One region of the Exiguobacterium sp. s46 genome, then DNA from elsewhere that is predicted to be linked to it. Evidence: predicted binding sites of a transcription regulator. Region 1 holds the regulator's gene; the other holds the start of a gene.

Region 1 (10,694 bases):
TTTCATCATTTTTTTCGACATATTCGACTTGATTTGGTGGTAAAGACTAAGTGGTACGGCAAAATCAGTTAGGTAAAGGAGCGTTTTTCATGCACAAATTAATGAAAGATTCAAACCGGTTCGTGTCAGACATGGTCGACGGACTCGTACTAGCTCACCCTGATTTGTATAAAAAGGTCGAAGGTGTTAATGTCGTCGCACGGAAAGTGCCGCTTGATGGAAAAGTCGGACTCGTTTCTGGTGGGGGAAGTGGGCATGAACCCGCACATGCTGGATTCGTTGGGGACGGCATGCTTGCTGCGGCTGTTTGTGGGGAAGTCTTCACGTCACCAACACCGGATATGGTGCTCGAAGGCATCAAGGCAGCCCATGGTGGAAAAGGTGTCTTACTCGTCGTCAAGAATTACTCGGGTGATGTCATGAACTTCGATATGGCAAAGGAACTCGCTGAACTCGAGGACATCGAAGTCGACACGGTCGTCGTCAATGATGACATTGCGATCAAAAAGGAAGAGGATCGTCGTGGGGTTGCGGGAACGGTCTTCGTCCATAAGATTGCCGGAGCTGCGGCTGCAGAAGGGAAATCACTGAGTGAAGTCAAAGCAGTCGCGGAAAAAGTCATCCAGGGCGTTCGTTCGATCGGAATGGCACTCTCACCATGTTACATGCCAGAGAGTGGCAAACCAGGCTTTGAGTTGCATGATGACGAGATGGAAATCGGTATCGGGATCCATGGTGAAAAAGGACTTGAACGAAAAGCAGTCGCTTCCGTTGATGCGATCGTCAAAGAGTTGCTCGATCGTTTGACGAAAGAGGTACCAGACAAAAAAGTCGCCGTCATGGTGAATGGGATGGGTGGAACGCCAGAATCCGAACTGTATATCACGTATAAATATGTCGCGGAAGAACTTCAGGCACACGGTTACGAGATTGCCCGTTCGTTCGTTGGAAACTATATGACGTCGCTCGAGATGCACGGATTCTCAATCACGCTCTTACCAGTGGATGATGAACTGCTTGGGTATCTCGATGCAGAAACGAAAGCGATTGGATTCTAATTTAGATAAACGGGGTGTACAAAGATGAAGTTGACGACGGAACAGTTACGAAGCGCGCTCATCAAGGCAGCGGAACAGATTGAACAGCACAAGGATGAATTGACGGACCTTGACCGGGAAATCGGTGACGGGGACCATGGGATCAATATGTCACGTGGCTTCCAAGCAGTCCAAAAGACGTTAGAAGAACACGGCGAGTATGAGGACTTAGGAGCTTTATCGAAAGAGGTCGGGATGACGCTGATCAAGACGGTCGGTGGGGCATCCGGTCCTTTGTACGGCACGGCATTCGTTAAGTTCGCTGGTGCGTTCAAAGGGAAAACAGAAGTTGAAGGTGCAGAACTCGCGGATGCTTTCCATGAAGCGACGGAAGGCATCAAATCGCGTGGGAAATCGGAATTCGGTCAAAAGACGATGGTCGATATTTGGACACCGTTCCAAGAGGCGCTCTCGCAAGAAGGGGATTTGAAAGCGGCAATCGATCAAGCGCTTGCTGATACGAAAGCGCGCATCGCAACGAAAGGGCGTGCGTCTTACTTCGGTGAAGCGACGGAAGGCGTCCAGGACCCAGGTAGTCTATCGAGTGCGTTGTTACTCGGCGAAATCGCGGAGGTGCTTCATGGTTAATCTTGTACTCGTTTCCCATAGTGAAAAGCTTGCGACTGGACTAAAGGAACTGTTAGCAGAGATGGCACCGGATACGCCAGTCTTAATAGCAGCAGGTCTTGAGGACGGTAGCATTGGAACGGACGCGACGCGAATCGAAGAAACACTGAATACACTGGACGATGATGGAGTCGTTTTAACGGATATCGGTTCTGCGACGATGAACACGGAACTGGCCCTTGAACTATACAGTGGCGAACGGACGGTTCGGTTTATCGACGCACCACTCGTCGAAGGCGCGTTTTTAGCAGCTGTTCTTAGCGGACAGTCGAAATCCGTTGATGAGATTGAAGACGGATTGAAAAAAGAGTTTAGCAAATAAGGATCAAATCCCCTTTGCTTCAATGCAATGGGGATTCTTTCATATCTGAATGAAATGGTGCTATGAAAATTGTTATCATAATGCATGTACATAAATAGGACAGTAAAAGAATGTAAAGAATGAGGTGAGTTCTTGAGTTATACGTTAAGGAAAGCAGACACTGAAATCAAAAAGCAGACATTCATCCCCTTATTATTACTGGCTGATGAATCTATCGATAAGATTTATGAATATTTACCTAACGGTGACCTGTATTATCTCGAAGATTCATCTGGGCATGTAGTGGGTGTTATTGCTATGACCAAAATTAATCAAGATACAATGGAAATAAAAAACGTCGCCATCAAAAAAGAACAACAGGGTCAAGGGTTAGGAAAGAGGATCATCTCATTAACGCTCGAACAATATATGGAACAAGAGTATCATCATTTCATCGTAGGAACGGCTAATTCGAGTATTGATAATTTAGCTTTCTACCAAAAGCTTGGTTTCCGGCTATATGATATAAAAAAAGATTTTTTTCGGTCGTATCCAGAGGAAATCTGGGAGAACGGAATACAGGCGATCGACATGATCATGCTAGAGAAAAATGAGTGATCCACATTATATATGGAAAGGAATACATGTGAACTCCTCTATGCGAAAGAGTAGCACAAAGAATTATGATGTATGTGCTGAGGCGACACTTTTGAGTTTGGTGTTAGAAAAATGACTTTTAAAATGACTTTATTGTAGTTTTTATAAGACAGTGAAAACCCGGTCCCTCTGCAAAAGGGACCGGGTTAATTGTTTTATTTCGATGGTTTGAAGACCATAGTCGCTTCCACCGCTTTTTGCCATCCAGCATAGCGTTGTTCACGATCGTCTTCTTTCATCTCTGGTTTGAACTGGTGATCCAGTTTCCATTGTTTTTTGATCTCCGCTTTATCTTTCCAGTAACCAACAGCTAATCCAGCCAGGTAGGCTGCACCGAGTGCTGTCGTTTCGTTAATTTCTGGACGATCGACAGGAACGCCGAGGATGTCCGATTGGAACTGCATCAAGAAGTTATTCGCTACTGCACCACCGTCGACACGAAGTGTCTTCAGTTCGATACCAGAATCTTGTTCCATCGCTGTCAATACATCGCGTGTTTGATAAGCGAGTGATTCAAGCGTTGCCCGAACGAAATGCTCTTTATCTGTTCCTCGTGTTAACCCGAAGATTGCGCCACGAACATCTGAATCCCAGTATGGCGCACCGAGACCAACGAAGGCAGGAACGACATAAACACCGTCTGTTGAGTCGACTTTCGTTGCGTAACCTTCTGAATCTTTCGCATTTTTCAGCATCCGGAGTCCATCACGGAGCCACTGGATCGCAGAACCAGCGACGAAGATTGAACCTTCCAGCGCATATTCCACTTTTCCATCGACGCCCCAAGCGATCGTTGTCAAAAGACCGTGATCAGAAGAAACAGCTTTCTCACCCGTGTTCATGAGCATGAAGCAACCTGTTCCGTATGTGTTTTTCCCTTCACCTGCTTCAAAGCACGTTTGACCGAAGAGTGCGGCTTGTTGGTCACCCGCAATACCAGCGATGGGCACTTCGTAACCGAAGAAATGATACGGTACCGTTTTGTCGTAGACTTCACTCGACTGACGAACTTCTGGCAACATGGAAGCAGGAACACCGAGGATATCGAGTAACTCTTCATCCCATTTTTGTTCGTAGATATTGTACATCAACGTCCGTGAAGCGTTCGTGTAGTCCGTGATGTGCGTTTTTCCACCAGACAGTTTCCAAACGAGCCACGTATCGATCGTACCGAAGAGCAATTCACCGTTTTCCGCCTGTTCACGCGCACCTTCGACATTATCGAGGATCCATTTGACTTTCGTCCCAGAGAAGTAGGCATCAATCAAAAGTCCTGTCTTATCGCGGAATTTCTGGTTCAATCCTTGTTCTTTTAAGTCATCACAGATACCAGACGTTTGACGCGATTGCCAAACGAGTGCGTGATAGACGGGTCTGCCTGTTTCTTTGTTCCAGACGACTGTCGTTTCACGTTGGTTCGTGATGCCGATTCCAGCGATTTGCTCAGGTTTGATATCTGCTGTACCGAGTGCTTCAGCCATGACAGCAAGAATCGAACCCCAGATTTCGTTTGCATCATGTTCGACCCAGCCTGGTTGCGGGAAGTACTGTTTGAATTCCCGTTGTGCCGAGTTGACGATTTTCCCATCGTGATCGAAGATGATCGCACGTGAGCTTGTCGTACCTTGGTCGAGTGCTAGGATATACTTGTTTTCCATTTCGAAATCCCCCTTGAGCGGTATGTGTTAGTGAGACGTGATCTTAGTAGATTAATTGATAGATGAACACGGCAATCGCTCCACCGATGATTGGACCAACGACAGGAATCCATGAATAGCCCCAGTCAGATGAACCTTTATTCGGAATTGGTAGGATAGCGTGCGCAATACGCGGTCCAAGGTCACGAGCCGGGTTGATGGCATACCCTGTTGTACCACCGAGCGATAGACCGATGACGACGACGAGTAAACCGACGATGAGTGGTTTTAAGCCGTCTCCGAACGTCGTTAAACCGAGTGCCAAGATACCGAAGACGAGAACGAATGTCCCGATGATCTCAGAAATCAAGTTCGACGGCGTATGACGAATCGCTGGACCTGTTGCGAACACACCGAGTTTTGCAGCTTGATCATCAGTCGCTTCAAAATGTTTCATGTAATGAAGCCAAACGAGAATGGCGCCGATGAAAGCTCCGACAAGTTGTCCGGCAATGTAGATCGGAACGTCTGCCCACGGTAGGTCAGAGTTCAAAGCAAGTGCGATCGTCAATGCGGGGTTCAAGTGTGCTCCACTTTCAGCAGCTACGAATGCTCCTGTCATGACGGCAAGACCCCAAGCGAACGTGATGACGATCCATCCGCTGTTTTCCGATTTCGTCTTTTTCAAGACGACACCGGCGACGACTCCATCCCCGAGCAGGATGAGGATCATCGTACCGATCATTTCCAATACAAAGTTATTCATGCAAAAACCCTCCCTTTGGATTAAAGCAGATAATGGCCTTTCTACTTTAAATTACTCCGATTTGAGAACGTTTTCAATACATATAATTGAAATATAGGAATGGAAATTTTTTATTTTGATGTTTAAAGATACGTAAAAGTGGATAAGAAAACACCTCTTACTGCCTGCAAGCAAGCAAAAGAGGTGTTACCGACGACGTTTTTTTCTTTTTTTAGGTCGAAACCAACTGCTGGAATAATCTAGTAGGATATGAATCGTGCTGGCTACGATGATGCCAATAACAAAAGCTGGCAGGGAAGCGAACCACGAATCAATCGTAGCAGAATCAAGAACCTGAAAATATAGACTTAAAAATAGTAGCGGAATCAGAATCGCAGCACTATAAAGAAGCCGAATGATGTCTCCGATGATCAGTCCATGCGACCAGATCGATCGGTGAGGCATGATCTTGACATACGGCATCCACAAGACTCGAAATGGTCCAAAGCGATAATAAGGTTCTGACTTTAAATCGAGGTCGGGTGACAACCAAAGGGTACCGACAGCGATACCGATGGCGGTTGGTAACCAATCGGTTTGTTGCGTTGCGACCGAATACGCAACGTAACCCGTCAGTGCGACGGTATTGACGGTATCATGTACATTTCCTGAAGGCATGAAAAAAGACCAGTCGTAACTGGTCCCTCCGTCAATGAATCGTCCGATACACGCCGATTACCTTACCAAGAATGGAGACATTATCGAAATACATCGGATCCATCGAGTCATTTTCTGGTTGTAAACGTACCTGTTGATCTTCTAAGAAGAACCGTTTCACCGTCGCTTCGCTATCTTCGGTCATAGCTACGACGATTTCTCCGTTTTCTGCTGTGTTTTGTTGGCGCACGATGACACGATCGCCGTCAAGAATACCTGCATTAATCATCGATTCACCATCGATCGTCAACATGAAGACCGTTTCGTTTCCTACATAATGTGCAGGGAGCGGGAACTGTTCTTCGATATTTTCAATCGCTGTAATCGGAAGACCCGCTGTGACTTTCCCGATGACGGGAACATGGACGATGGCTTCCGTGATTTCTTCAGGCTTATCAAGCAATATCTCAATCGCACGTGGTTTCGTCGGGTCACGGCGAATCATTCCCCGTTTCTCGAGTCGATCCAAATGACCGTGTACCGTCGAGCTAGACGCGAGTCCGACTGCTTCTCCGATTTCACGAACTGATGGTGGATACCCCTTCAGTTTCACTTCAGAGACGATGTAGTCGAGAATCTCTTGTTGGCGCTTAGACATTTTCCGCATACGAATTGCCACCTCTTTCTGGATTGAAGTTTGAAATGTAAGAATATATGTTTCTAGATTCACTATAACATAGAACAAATGAGCGTACAAACAATTGTTCGACATTTTGTGTTGACCGAACACGGGTTCTGTGTTTATTATGAGTTATGCGAACAATTGTTCCGCGAACATTTATTCTAACTCATTCATTTCATATTTGGAGGGATTCATGATGATTCATACGATTCGTACTCATGCTTTTTCAATTCTCTTCTATGCATTAAGTATTGCCTTCGTGATCTTTTTACTCACACCGCGCCCGGATGAAAAAGTGGCGCAACTAATGACTGCTTCCGTTACGGTCGATGAGAACGCTACAGTTGAACAAATCGCTGAAGTCTACAATGACGGTTCGATGTCAGATGAAGAATACGTCAACTGGTTGATTAAAAATAATGATGTCGAGACAAAACACGTCATCTCAAAAAGCAAAATCGTTGTACCAATCGCACAACAATGACAAAATGGAAAAGTTGTGAAAGAACGAACAGGGATGTGAGGTACGATGAAGGTCGTGATTTATTGTCGGGTGTCGACCGAAAAAGAAGCACAAGATAGTTCGATTGAACGCCAACGGATGGAACTTTCGAAGGTTGCGTCTCAAAAGGGTTTTGATGTCGTGGATGTCGTCTCTGAAAAAGAGAGTGGATATGACGTCGATCGGGAAGGGATGCTGACGGTTCTTGATCATGTGACACGTGATGCGGTAGATGCGGTCCTCGTAACGGATGACACACGGATTGGTCGAGGGAATGCGAAAATCGCTATTTTGCACACGTTTAAGAAGCACGGTGTTCGGTTGATGACACTTGATTCCGATGGAGAATACCAACTTGCTGATGCAGAAGCGATGGTCCTTGAGATCGTCTCACTCGTGGAAGAATATCAACGGAAACTGCATAATGCAAAAATCGCGCGCGGCATGCGGCGAGCGGTCGAACAAGGCTTTCGCCCGGAACGAAATCTGAATCGCCAAGGAGAGAACGCCGGGCGTAGCCGAAAGGACGTACCGATCGAAGAAATCGTACGTCTCCGTGAACTCGGACTGACGTTTTCAGATATCGCCATTACGCTTCGCGGGATGGGACATGATATTTCAAAGGCAACGGTCAATCGTCGATACCTTGAATACCGCGAATTGACGCCTAGCCCGGAATGAGAAGCAAGTAACCCGTCGACTGACGCGGTTAACTTGCTTTTTTTAGTAAGCTCTTTTACAGTAAGAATACAATTGAACTACTCAAGTTTGAGTCGTACAGAAAGAGGGATTCCATGTTATCACAAGAACAATTAGATCGAATCAACGCATTAGCGAATAAATCAAAAGTCGAGCCGTTATCAGAAGCAGAAGCGGCAGAGCAAAAAGAGTTACGTGCAGCGTATCTCGCAGCATTCCGTGGATCGTTCAAAAACCAACTCATGGGCATGAAGATCGTCGATGAAGAAGGTACGGACGTAACACCAGAGAAATTAAAACAAGCACAAGAAGAAGAACGGAATAAACAATAATCGTTTGTTTCTTCTATAGAAGAAAGAGGTTCGCGTTAAGCGGACCTCTTTTTTGTTTAGCGCTGTTAGATGAGGAAACATTGCACGATAGCAATACATCTTAATAACGATCTTTCATCAATTCATGCATCCTGTATGAGTCGATAGAACGGCTATAGATAGCGCATTCATTTTAATGTGATATACTATTTAGAAAAGTTGTATCACATTTAAGAGTGTGCTAAAATGAGTAGGAATTTGTGAAAAAGAGAGAGGATGATTGTTTTGACGAACATGACGACAGTAGAACAATTAGCAATTAATACGATTCGTACCTTATCGATTGATGCCGTGCAAAAGGCGAACTCGGGTCACCCAGGTATGCCAATGGGAGCAGCGCCGATGGCATTCTCGCTTTGGGCGGATCATATGAACCACAACCCTAAAAATCCAGAATGGTTCAACCGCGACCGTTTTGTACTTTCAGCCGGACACGGTTCGATGCTTCTCTACTCACTCCTCCACCTATCGGGATATGATCTATCAATGGATGATCTTAAATCATTCCGTCAATGGGGATCAAAAACACCAGGTCACCCGGAATACCGTCACACGGCTGGTGTAGATGCGACAACAGGTCCACTTGGTCAAGGGATTGCAATGGCAGTTGGTATGGCGATGGCAGAACGTCATCTTGAAGCAAAATACAACCGTGACGATCTCAACGTCGTCGATCACTTCACATACGGAATTTGTGGAGATGGAGACTTAATGGAAGGTGTCTCAGCTGAGGCGGCTTCACTCGCAGGTCACCTTGGTCTTGGTAAATTGGTCGTATTGTACGATTCAAACGATATCTCACTTGATGGCGATCTCGATAAATCATTCTCTGAAAACGTCCAGAAGCGCTTCGAAGCGTACAACTGGCAAGTCATTCGCGTAGAAGACGGAACGGATATCGATTCGATTTCGAAAGCAATCGCGGCGGCACAAGCAGAGACGACAAAACCAACGTTGATCGAAGTCAAGACAGTCATCGGCTTCGGTTCACCGAACAAGTCAGGGAAATCGGCTTCTCACGGTGCACCACTCGGTGAAGCGGAAATTAAATTGACGAAAGCTAGCTACATTTGGGATCACGAAGAGTTCTACGTCCCTGAAGAAGTCAAATCATTGTTCGACGAGCGGATCGTCCAACGTGGTGCTTCTGCGGAAGACGCATGGAACGAAACGATGAAACAATACGAAGCAGCGCATCCAGAATTGCATGCGGAACTCGTTCGCGCAATCGCAAACGAATTGCCAAGCAACTGGGAAGCAGATCTTCCGACGTACGACTTGTCATCGAAAAAAGCGACACGTCAAACGAGTGGTGAGGTCTTGAACGGTCTTGCGAAGAACGTTCCGACATTGTTCGGTGGTTCAGCTGACCTTGCAGGATCGAACAACACGATGCTCAAAGGCGAAGCAGACTTCGACATTGACCCAAGCGGTCGTAACATCTGGTTCGGTGTACGTGAATTCGCAATGGCTGCTGCTGTCAACGGTATGGCACTTCACGGTGGCGTCATTCCTTACGGTGCGACATTCTTCGTCTTCTCGGATTACCTCCGTCCGGCGGTTCGTCTTGCTGCGTTAATGGGACTTCCATCAATCTTCGTCTTGACGCATGACTCGATCGCTGTTGGGGAAGATGGTCCAACACACGAGCCAGTTGAGCACTTGATGAGCTTCCGTGCAATGCCGAACGTCACGATCTACCGCCCAGCAGACGGAAAAGAGACGATCGCAGCATGGAAAACAGCGGTTCAAGCAAAAGACAAACCGACACTTCTCGTCTTGACACGTCAAGGTCTTCCTGAACTGGAAGGTACGACGACAGAGGGCGCTGAAAAAGGTGGTTATGTCATCGCTGGTGACGTCACGAAAGCTGATACGCTCTTAATTGGTACGGGTTCAGAAGTTCACCTTCTTGTCGAAGCACAAAAAGAACTTGGTGAATCAGCAGCTGTCGTTTCGCTTCCATCATGGGAAGTATTCGAAGCACAGTCAGCAGAGTACAAAGAATCAGTTCTTCCGAAACACATCACGAAACGTGTAGCGATCGAAGCAGGGGCTTCACTCGGTTGGTACAAATATGTAGGAACAGAAGGACAAGTCATCGGAATCGATCGTTTCGGCGCATCTGCTCCTGGAGACTTCCTCTTGAAAGAATACGGCATGTCTGTTGAGAACGTATTAGCGACAGTCAAGCAACTCGGATAATCACTTCCGGAAAAAACGGGTCCGATCTTACGTCGGGCTCGTTTTTCATCTATTATCATCTATGCAAACAATTGGAATTATAGTATAGTAAAAAGCGACGTTTTAAGTTAGAGGAGGAAGCAACTTGGCTACATGGATTTGGATTTTAATTGCCCTTCTTTGCTTGGTAGCAGGTGTCGCCCTTGGTTTCTATATCGCTCGTCGATACATGATGAACTACTTGGAGCAAAACCCACCAATCAACGAAGATATGATTAAGACATTGATGATGCAAATGGGTCAAAAGCCATCACAAAAGAAAGTCAACCAAGTGATGCGTTCAATGAGTGGTTCAATGAAATCACCTAAAAAATAAGCTGTACGAAAGGGGACCAAATGGTCTCCTTTTTATTTGCTATTTTTTAGAAAGAGAACTAATCTAAAATGTGAGACTATTTCAAATAATCATAGGATTTAAAAAAGGGGGGAGACTTGAATGGGAGTCTTCAGGAAACTCGGTTGGTTTTTCCGACGA
Region 2 (10,694 bases), 1.4 Mb from region 1:
CAAACACATTGATCCATCGGCATTCCTCGTCGTCAGTGAAGCCCATGAAGTACTGGGACTTGGTTTTACGGACGACAAACGCTACCGGAATGTGCCGTAATTGTTCCGAACTCGTGAAGTTTTTGTGAAATCACGCTTAACTCTTCCGGATAACGGTTATACTCTAACTAGGTCAGAAGCGTTTACTTAGATACTTATAGAGGGGGATATCCGGATGAAGCTGAAAAACTTGTTACTCGCGTTAGGATTAGGGACGACACTTGCGCTCGCAGCATGTGGTGGTAGTGACGACTCAAGCTCTAGCGATTCGTCAAGCACGAAGGAAGAGTCGACGATGAACGATGATTCGTCAAAGACGGAAACAGCCGTCGATGCGGAAAAAATCTTCGCGAACAACTGTGCATCGTGTCACGGGAACAACCTTGAAGGAAATGTCGGACCGAACCTGACGAAGGTCGGCTCGAAGTACTCTTCAGAAGAGATTCAAGAGATCATCAAAAACGGGAAAGGGCAAATGCCTGCTGGAATCCTCAAAGAGGATGAAGAAATCGTTGCCGTTGCTGACTGGCTCGCTGAGAAAAAGTAATTATGGGATATGATGGGGTACGAGATGACACACACGACATGTGTTCGTCATTCGTGCCTCTTTTTTGTGGTATAATCGCCTGAAATGACATTTGATTGTAATGTGCGTTCAATTTTGTCCCTGTTATAATGGTGGTCGGTAGGTTTTTGGACCTATCCATTCAGCATCAGTAAATAAGTAAGGATGTGAAGTACGTGATCAAGATGCAACGAATCAGTAAGATTTATCCGAACGGCGTCACGGCACTCCGTGAGGTCGATTTGACGATCAATCAAGGCGAATTCGTCTATATCGTCGGTCCGTCGGGTGCGGGTAAATCAACATTCATGAAAATGATGTACCGCGAAGAGAAACCAACGAGCGGTTCATTTTTATTTAAAGGAATCGAAGTCGGTAAGCTGAAGAACCGTCAAATCCCCGAACTTCGTCGCCAAATCGGCGTCATCTTCCAAGATTTTAAACTACTCCCGTCATTGACGGTTTATGAAAATGTCGCCTTCGCGCTAGAAGTCGTAGGAGAAGACAAATCGCAAATCCGGAAGAAAGTTCTCGAGGTCCTCGATCTCGTGAAGCTCAAGCATAAAGAGCGCAACTATCCGGACGAATTATCTGGGGGCGAACAACAACGGATCTCGATCGCGAGAGCCATCGTCAATCGTCCGTCACTCGTCATCGCCGATGAGCCGACTGGGAACCTGGACCCGGATACAGCATGGGAGATCATGGAAGTATTCGAAGAAATTTATCGCCGTGGGACAACGGTCGTAATGGCGACACACAACCGAGACATCGTTAACAAGATGCGTCATCGTGTCTTAGCGATCGACGGAGGAAAAATCGTCCGAGACGAAGAGAAAGGAATGTACGGCTATGAAGTTTAATGGATTCCGTCATTTACGGGAAGGGGCAAAAGGTCTCGTCCGGAACGGCTGGATGACATTCGCTTCTGTCAGTGCTGTTACCGTTACTTTACTTCTCGTAGGAATATTCGCAATGCTCATGTTCAACGTCAACAAGATTTCCGATAACGTTGAAAAAGACGTTGAAATCCAAGTGTTCGTCGAACGAGAAGCAGACCAGTCGAAGATTGATGCAGTGGGTGACTCCCTCAAGCAGATGCCGGGTGTCAACTCTGTTCGTTATAGTTCGAAAGAAGAAGAACTGGACCGCTTCAAGGAGCAACTTGGCGAAGGCTCACAAGCTTATCAGTCGGTTGAAAAGGATAATCCACTTCACGACCGATATATCGTCAAAGCTACCTCACCAAAAGAGACAGAAACACTTGCAAATTCCATCAAAAAAATGGAAAATGTAGATAGTGTCGAATATGGTAAGGACTATGTTAAAAAGATGTTTAACTTCCTTGAAGGAGTTCGGATCGGTGGAATCATCCTGATCGTCGGCTTGACATTCATGGCAATGTTCCTCATTTCGAACACGATCAAAGTCACGATCTTCTCCCGTCGCCGGGAAATCGAGATCATGCGCCTCGTCGGAGCGAAAAACGGATTCATCCGTGCACCGTTCTTCGTCGAAGGATTATTGATGGGCATATTAGGTGCCATCATCCCGATCGTTGTCGTCTACTTCGGTTACGAAGTCTCATACAACGCGATCCAACCGCAACTTGCTACCGTGAATGCGGGAATCTTCTCGCTGATTCCGCCAGGTGAACTGTCGGCACAAGTCGTCTTGATTCTACTCGGACTCGGTGCATTTATTGGTGTATGGGGATCAACGACATCACTCGGTCGTTTCTTGAAGATTTAAGTGATTCACTCAAAAATAAAATAGAGGAGAGATGCTTCTCATGAAAGTCCGATTCTATTCTGCCGTCCTGAGCTTAGCTTTGATTGGAACTAGTGTGTCCGTTGATGCCACGTCGAAAGAAGATTTGCTGAAGGAACAACAGGAGGTCGAAAGTCGTCTGAAAGAGACGGAACGATCACAGAATCAGACATCAGAGAAGTTAATCTTGACGAAACAGGAGCGCAAGGAAGCCCGTGCGCAACTGAATGAAGTCAACAGCCGTTTGGATGATTTAGCGCTTAAAATAGCCGATCAACAAGCGGCTGTTGCTGCATCTAAGGAACAATTGCGTCTGACGGAAGAAGCGATTTCCGAGACGTTGAAGGAACTGCATCAGCAAGAAGATTTGCTCGGAAGCCGATTGCGTGCCGTCCAGCAAAAAGGAGACGTCAAATACATCGAAGTCCTGCTCGACGCAAAGGATTTTGGTGATTTGATTTCGCGTTTCAGTACGGTCAGCGAGATCATCAAGCAAGATGATAATGTCTTGCAAGCCTATAAGGCGAACGTCAAGCAGCTGAACGAACAGCGCTCGGAACAAGCGTTATTACTGGAGAGCATGAAACAGGAACAACGGAAGTTGCTCGTGCTTCAGACACGGATCATCGCGGAGTCTGATTTGAAACGAAAGCTCGTCGTCCAGTTGAACACGAAGGTCAAGGAACTGCAACAAGAGCAGTTCTCGAAAGCCGAAGAGGCGGAAATCCTCGCGGATCAGCGTCGTCTGATTCAAAACGAATTGATCGCTCTGCAAGAAGCCGAACGGAAAGCAAAAGAAGAAGCGAAACGTAAAGCCGAAGAAGCCGCACGGGCAGCAGAAGCCAAGCGTCAAGCGGAAGCCGCAGAAGCTGCTGAAGCTGCACGAGAGGCAGCGGCGCAGGAACAGAAACAAGGAGAAGCACCGAAAGCAGAGACACCAAAAACAGAGACGTCGGTTCCTGAGACCGAGACGCCAAGTGCAACACCGGATACTAGTGTAGATGTCGACGTCAGTCGACCATTCCACTTACCAGTCAAAGGTTATGTGTCGTCACCATTTGGTCCGCGGAATAATCCATTGACAGGGAAACCGGAGTTGCATACGGGCATCGATCTCGTCAACGCGAAAGGGACGCCGATTCATGCGGCAGCTGGTGGGATCGTCCTTCGTGCTGGTAGTGCGACCGGTTACGGGAATGTCGTCATGGTGACGCATTTGATTGACAGACAGGTCTATACGACCGTCTATGCGCATCTTGACTCAATCAGTGTGTCGGCGGGACAAACGGTCATGCCTGGTCAAACGGTCGGGACGCTTGGCTCAACCGGCTGGTCGACAGGACCGCATCTGCATTTCGAATTGCATAAGGGAGAGTGGGCGGTCGGACAACCGAATGCAGTCGACCCGGCACCGTACATCTTTTGACATCCCATAGAATACCGAAAAGATAGGGTAACCTATCTTTTTTTGCTATACTGAAAAAAATACTGCGTTTTTTAACGGAAGTGGGGAATCAAGCGTGAAAAAATCTACAACAGCAGTCATCGCGGTCAGTACCTTCGGGCTTGGTTTAGGGGCAGGCGCCGTCGGGATGCTAGCGGCTGGCGGAACGGATTCTGTCTCGACGTCATCGTCGTCGGCGAATGCGACGGGTGATTGGAAAAAAGTTGATCAGGTCCGTCAAATGATCGAACAGAACTATCTAGAGGACGTAACGGATAAAGAACTGCTGGACGGTGCGTTGTCCGGTATGGCGGAAGTGCTTGACGATCCGTATTCCGTCTATATGGATGAGTCGGAGACAGCATCGTTCAATACGAATCTATCGTCTTCGTTTGAAGGGATCGGTGCGACGCTTGAACAAAAGGGCGAGTCGATCGTCATCGTCTCACCGATTAAGGGATCACCCGCTGAAAAAGCCGGGATCAAACCGGGTGACGTCATCTTAGAAATCGACGGCAAGTCGACGAAAGGGCAAAAGACGGATCAAGCGGTCAAGAAAATCCGTGGTGAAAAAGGAACGAACGTCGTCCTGACGATTCAGCGCAGTGGACAAGACGCGATGGACATCACGATCAAACGGGATACGATTCCGATCGAGACGGTCTATACGTCGACCGAAGACGTCAACGGGAAGAAAATTGGTATCTTGCAAGTGACACAGTTCTCAGAACCGACGGCTAAAGAGTTCGAGAAGGGGCTTGCGAAACTCGAGAGTCAGAACATCGATGGACTCGTCATCGACGTCCGTGGGAATCCGGGTGGTCTTTTGACGGCTGTCTCAAGCATGATTGCACCGTTCATTCCGAAAGACGTTCCGATTTATCAAGTCGAGAACAATAAAGGGGAGCGGCAGCAGGAATTCGGGAAGGCAGACGAGAAGAAACCTTATAACATCGTCGTGCTCGAAGACGGCGGATCAGCGTCAGCATCTGAGATTCTGGCAGCCGGTCTGAAGGAAGGTGCCGGGGCTGAGGTCGTTGGTACGAAATCGTTCGGTAAAGGCATCGTCCAAAGTGCGTACGATTTAAAGGACGGTAGTGATTTGAAGTTGACGACGAACAAATGGCTGACGCCGGACGGCAACTGGATTCACAAAAAAGGGGTCGAACCGACAATCGAAGTCAAGCAACCAGCATACTTCAACGTCACGAAGATCCTGACTGATCAGAAGTCACTTGCAGTTGGTGACTACGGTAAATCGGTCGAAAACGCTCACTTAGTCCTCGAAGCGATCGGTTACGAGCCAAAAGGACAGGATGGGTATTTCGGTGACACGATGAAGCAAGCTGTCGAAGCCTTACAAAAGGATGCGAAACTCGACGTCACTGGAAAAATCGATCAGCAGACAGCGGGTGAGATGGAGACGCGTCTCCTGAAGAAACTCGAGGACGACAAGAATGACGTCCAGCGGAAAAAAGCACTCGAGGTCGCTGCTCAATAATAAGGAATGGAAAGAGGTCTGAATGCGCGTGGAATTACTCGATGAAATTGGTTGGACCGCGATTAGTCTCATCGCCAGTCCGACCTTGTGGTTAGCACTCCTTGTCAGTTGGGTCATCGGCATCCGGCGTGTCAAACGGGAACGCGGATTGTTCCGCTCCCGGACACACGGTAAACGAAGCGATGTCCTCGAAACACTTTTACCCGGGTTACTAATTGGTCTCGTCTTATCCGTCGCCAGTGGCTGGCTCGGATTGACGCTGACGCCGCAATACGCTCTGTTGTTACTTGGACTCTCGAGCGTCTTGCTGTTGGTCGGGATCGTTCGCTTGAACGTACCGCTTTGGCCGATTGTCTTGCTTGGACTTGCCGGCTGGTTCCTAATGGATTCACGTCTTGATCCGGTTCGAGCGGTTGAGCCGAAAATGATTTTATTGCTTGCGACGTTAACACTCGTCGCGGAATGTCTCCTCGTCTGGTGGCGCGGGCAGCGACGCCTGTCACCGTCACTCGTCGTTTCGAAGCGTGGTCGCTTCATCGGTGGACTGTCAGCGAATAAACTTTGGCTATTGCCTTTGCTCGTCTTTGTTCCGGGCGACGTGCTTGAAGCCTGGTGGCCACGTTACAGCTTCCCAGAGCTCGTTCCGATCGTGCTCTGGTTACCGATCGGCTTCAGCTTCCTCTTTACGGGTAAGTTGCCGAAAGAATTGATGCGTCCGCTCGTTCAAGGACGTTTAATTACGAGTCTCGTTGCGATTCTATTGACGGTTCTTGCATACGTCACCGGACAAGCTGAATGGCTGTACGGGATCGTTTTGTTGCTCGTTCTGCATATCCTATTGCATCAGCGGGTCAAACGCTTGAACCGGGCACAGACCCCATTGTTCCTCAATGGAACGCGTGGTGCCGTCATTCTCGGAACGCTACCTGATAAACCAGCTGCCGAGATGGGCTTGATTCCGGGCGAAGCGATTTATAAAGTCAATGGTGAGAAGGTCGATTCGGAAACATCGTTCTACGAAGCCATCCAAAAACACAAACCGTATCTACGTCTTGAAGTCATGAACCATAACGGCGACATCCGGTTTGCGCAACGTGCCTTCTACGAACAAGATCATCATGAACTTGGTATTCTGTTCGTCAACGAGCCGGTCCATGGTCGCACTAAAGTGCGGTCTTTGCATTAAATTAGTACATCCCTGTCACGGAACAGCCGTGACGGGGATTTTTTTGTCGGCAGAAATATCGAGGATCAACACTCGAAGCAAAAAGAAACTTTTGCATTTTCGAAAAAAAGGGTAACTTCCTAAAAGGAGCACTTCATAATCGAATGTTTGTTCGTAAAGTGGTACAATAAAAATAGATTTTTTACGTGATGAGGGGGAAGCAAACGATGGATTTTGAACTCGTTTCACCATTTGAGCCAGGCGGTGATCAGCCGACGGCAATCGAAAAATTGGTGACTGGGCTAAAACAAGGCGAACGACATCAGACGTTGCTTGGGGCGACCGGTACCGGGAAGACGTTTACGGTCTCGAACGTCATCAAGGAAATCAAGAAACCGACGCTCGTCCTTGCCCACAACAAAACACTAGCGGGACAACTTTACTCGGAGTTCAAGGAATTCTTCCCGAACAATGCGGTCGAGTACTTCGTTAGTTTTTATGATTATTATCAACCGGAAGCGTATGTTCCATCGACGGATACGTTCATTGAGAAGGACTCTTCGATCAACGATGAGATTGATAAACTACGTCACTCGGCGACGTCCGCCCTGTTCGAACGGGAGGACGTCTTGATCGTTGCTTCTGTCTCGTGTATCTATGGTCTCGGTAACCCGGAAGAGTACAACAACCACGTCTTGTCACTGCGTGTCGGCAATGAGATGGGGCGAAACGAGATGCTCCGTCGTCTAATCGACATCCAGTATGAGCGTAACGACATCGACTTCCAGCGCGGACGGTTCCGCGTCCGCGGAGACGTCGTCGAAATCTTCCCGGCGTCCCGCGACGAACAGTGTGTCCGGGTCGAGTTCTTCGGTGACGAGATCGAACGGATTCGTGACATGGATCCGCTGACAGGTGAGATCGTCGCGGATCGCGAGCACATCTCGATCTTCCCGGCGTCCCACTTCGTGACGGGGGATACTCGTCTGCAGAAGGCGATCGCGAACATCGAGAAGGAACTTGAAGTCCAACTTGCGAAGTTACGTGAAGACAATCAGTTGCTTGAAGCGCAACGGCTCGAACAACGGACGAACTATGATCTTGAGATGATGCGTGAGATGGGCTATTGCTCCGGAATCGAGAATTACTCGCGTCACTTGAACTTGATGCCGGAAGGGGCAACACCGTATACGTTGCTCGACTACTTCCCGAAAGACTTCTTACTCGTTGCCGATGAGTCGCACGTCACGCTGCCGCAAATTCGCGGGATGTATAACGGGGACCAGGCACGGAAACAAGTCCTCGTCGATCACGGTTTCCGTCTTCCGTCGGCAAAAGACAACCGTCCGTTACGGTTCGAGGAATTCGAGGAGAAAGTCAGTCAGGCGATCTATATCTCAGCGACACCAGGACCGTATGAACTCGAACATTCGAAAGAGATGGTCGAGCAAATCATCCGTCCGACCGGTCTCGTTGATCCAACGATCGAGATTCATCCGATCACGGGACAAATCGATTACTTGATGGATAACATCCGTGACCGGGTCGCGAAGAACGAACGTGTTCTCGTGACGACACTGACGAAGAAGATGGCAGAAGACTTGACCGACTACTTGAAAGAGAATGGTGTCAAGGTCAACTATATGCACTCGGAGATCAAGACGCTGGAACGGATTGAAATCATCCGTGACTTACGACTCGGGAAATACGATGTCCTTGTCGGGATCAACTTGTTACGAGAAGGACTCGATATTCCAGAAGTCTCACTCGTGACGATTCTCGATGCCGATAAGGAAGGGTTCCTCCGGTCGGATCGTTCGCTGATTCAAACAATTGGTCGGGCGGCGCGGAACTCGGAAGGACACGTCATCTTGTTTGCTGATAAAGTCACTGATTCGATGCAACGCGCGATCGATGAGACGGAACGCCGTCGCGCGATCCAGATGGCGTTCAACGAAGAACATGGCATCACGCCGCAGACAATCAAAAAGGATGTACGTGGTGTCATCAGTACGACGATCGAGAGCGACGACACCGTCGAAAAACTCGAGAAGTTCAACAAACTCAAAAAACCGGAGCGCGAAACGTTGCTTGAGCAGCTCGACCAAGAGATGCGTCAAGCGGCGAAAGACATGCAGTTCGAAAGAGCTGCTGAGCTCCGCGACCTCATATTAGAATTGAAAGCAGGTGCCTAAGTTGGGAGAAAAGAAGAATCAGATTATCATCAAAGGCGCTCGCGTCAATAATCTACAAAACATCGATGTCGAAATCCCCCGCGATCAGCTCGTCGTCTTGACGGGCTTGTCCGGGTCAGGAAAATCGTCGCTTGCCTTCGATACGATTTACGCGGAAGGACAACGGCGTTATGTCGAAAGTTTATCTGCCTATGCCCGTCAGTTCCTCGGACAGATGGATAAACCGGATGTCGACACGATCGAAGGACTGAGTCCAGCAATTTCAATCGACCAGAAGACGACGAGTAAAAATCCACGTTCGACGGTCGGAACGGTCACAGAAATTTATGATTATTTGCGTCTATTGTACGCACGAATTGGTAAACCGATTTGTCCAAATCACGGAATCGAGATTTCGAGCCAGACGATCAGTCAGATGGTCGACCAAGTGATGGAGTTACCGGAGCGGACGCGTCTGCAAATTCTCGCGCCAATCGTTTCCGGACGAAAAGGAACGCACGTCAAGGTGCTCGACGATTTGAAGAAGGAAGGTTTCGTCCGCGTCCGTGTCAACGGAGAGACGATGGATCTCGCCGAAGAGATCACGCTTGAGAAAAACAAGAAGCACTCGATCGAAGTCGTCGTCGACCGTGTCGTCGTGCGGCCAGATGTCGAAGCCCGTCTTGCGGATTCACTGGAGACTGCACTTCGCCTCGCGGACGGTCGGGTCATCGTCGATACGATGGACGGCAACGAATTGTTGTTCAGTGAACATCATGCTTGTCCGATCTGTGGCTTCTCAATCGGCGAACTCGAACCACGGATGTTCTCGTTCAACTCACCGTTTGGTGCTTGTACGTCATGTGATGGTCTCGGAACGAAGCTTGAGGTCGATGTTGATCTCGTCGTGCCGCATCCTGATAAGTCATTGAACGAAGGGGCAATCGTGGCGTGGGAACCGACAAGTTCGCAGTATTATCCACAATTACTCAAAGCGGTCTGTGATCACTTCAAGATCGATATGGATACACCGTTCGAACAGTTGTCAGAAGAACATCGCGAAACGATCTTGAACGGAAACACGAAGGAAGAGATTCACTTCCGTTATGAGAATGACTTCGGGATGGTCCGAAATACGAATCTCTACTTCGAAGGGGTCCTCAACAACTTACAGCGTCGCTTCAAGGAGACGTCGTCTGATTATATTCGGGAACAGATGGAAGGCTATATGGCGAAGAAGGCATGTCCGACGTGTAAAGGACACCGCTTGAAACGGGAATCGCTCGCCGTCAAAGTATCCGATCACCATATCGGTGAAGTGACGAAGATGTCGGTCAAACAAGCGGTCATGTTCTTCGACGAACTACCGGAGAAATTAAGTGAGAAGGATCAGACGATTTCGCGGATGATTGTTCGTGAGATTCACGAACGGGCGTCGTTCCTTGAGAACGTCGGTCTCGATTACCTGACGATCTCACGCGCAGCGGGTACGTTGTCCGGTGGGGAAGCGCAACGGATTCGTCTTGCGACACAAATCGGTTCGCGTCTAACGGGCGTCCTCTACGTTCTCGATGAACCATCAATCGGGTTACACCAACGCGATAATGATCGTCTGATCAATACGCTGAAGGCGATGCGTGATCTCGGGAATACATTGATCGTCGTCGAGCACGATGAAGACACGATGATGGCAGCTGACTACTTGATCGATATCGGACCTGGTGCCGGCGATCACGGTGGATTCGTCACGGCAGCCGGGAAACCGGAAGAGTTGATGCAGGATGCGAACTCGTTGACTGGTCAATACTTGTCCGGGAAGAAGTTCATTCCTGTTCCGTCGACACGCAAAGAGCCAGATGGTCGGATGCTTCATATCCACAAAGCATCGGAAAACAACCTGAAGAACGTCGATGTCGACATTCCGCTGGGTCTGTTTGTCGCCGTCACTGGTGTCTCGGGATCCGGGAAATCGACGTTGATCAATGAAATTCTTTATAAGACGATCGCGCACGAGATGAACCGGGCGAAAGAAAAAC

The links. The regulator LexA, encoded in region 1, represses DNA repair genes until DNA is damaged. The targets are predictions, from matches to a motif close to CGAACATATGTTCG.
Region 2: uvrB (excinuclease ABC subunit UvrB) is a predicted target of LexA. The motif match lies at 6,646-6,659, and genes of this name have one in related genera.

The regions. Positions count from the first base shown of each region.
Region 1 covers NZ_JACSMY010000001.1:430,076-440,769, forward strand. Annotated here, with positions in the region: gene dhaK (dihydroxyacetone kinase subunit DhaK) at 90-1,058, shown strand; gene dhaL (dihydroxyacetone kinase subunit DhaL) at 1,083-1,685, shown strand; gene dhaM (dihydroxyacetone kinase phosphoryl donor subunit DhaM) at 1,678-2,046, shown strand; gene KNQ08_RS02205 (GNAT family N-acetyltransferase) at 2,179-2,643, shown strand; gene glpK (glycerol kinase GlpK) at 2,838-4,340, opposite strand; gene KNQ08_RS02215 (MIP/aquaporin family protein) at 4,384-5,085, opposite strand; gene KNQ08_RS02220 (metal-binding protein) at 5,272-5,742, opposite strand; gene lexA (transcriptional repressor LexA) at 5,774-6,388, opposite strand; gene yneA (cell division suppressor protein YneA) at 6,600-6,887, shown strand; gene KNQ08_RS02235 (YneB family resolvase-like protein) at 6,933-7,586, shown strand; gene KNQ08_RS02240 (DUF896 domain-containing protein) at 7,700-7,936, shown strand; gene tkt (transketolase) at 8,210-10,180, shown strand; gene KNQ08_RS02250 (YneF family protein) at 10,305-10,535, shown strand; gene KNQ08_RS02255 (ABC transporter transmembrane domain-containing protein) at 10,656-10,694, shown strand, end outside.
Region 2 covers NZ_JACSMY010000001.1:1,843,814-1,854,507, reverse strand. Annotated here, with positions in the region: gene KNQ08_RS09680 (YitT family protein) at 1-100, shown strand, start outside; gene cccB (cytochrome c551) at 215-586, shown strand; gene ftsE (cell division ATP-binding protein FtsE) at 781-1,467, shown strand; gene ftsX (permease-like cell division protein FtsX) at 1,457-2,356, shown strand; gene KNQ08_RS09660 (M23 family metallopeptidase) at 2,397-3,800, shown strand; gene KNQ08_RS09655 (S41 family peptidase) at 3,895-5,319, shown strand; gene KNQ08_RS09650 (PDZ domain-containing protein) at 5,342-6,505, shown strand; gene uvrB (excinuclease ABC subunit UvrB) at 6,712-8,679, shown strand; gene uvrA (excinuclease ABC subunit UvrA) at 8,681-10,694, shown strand, end outside.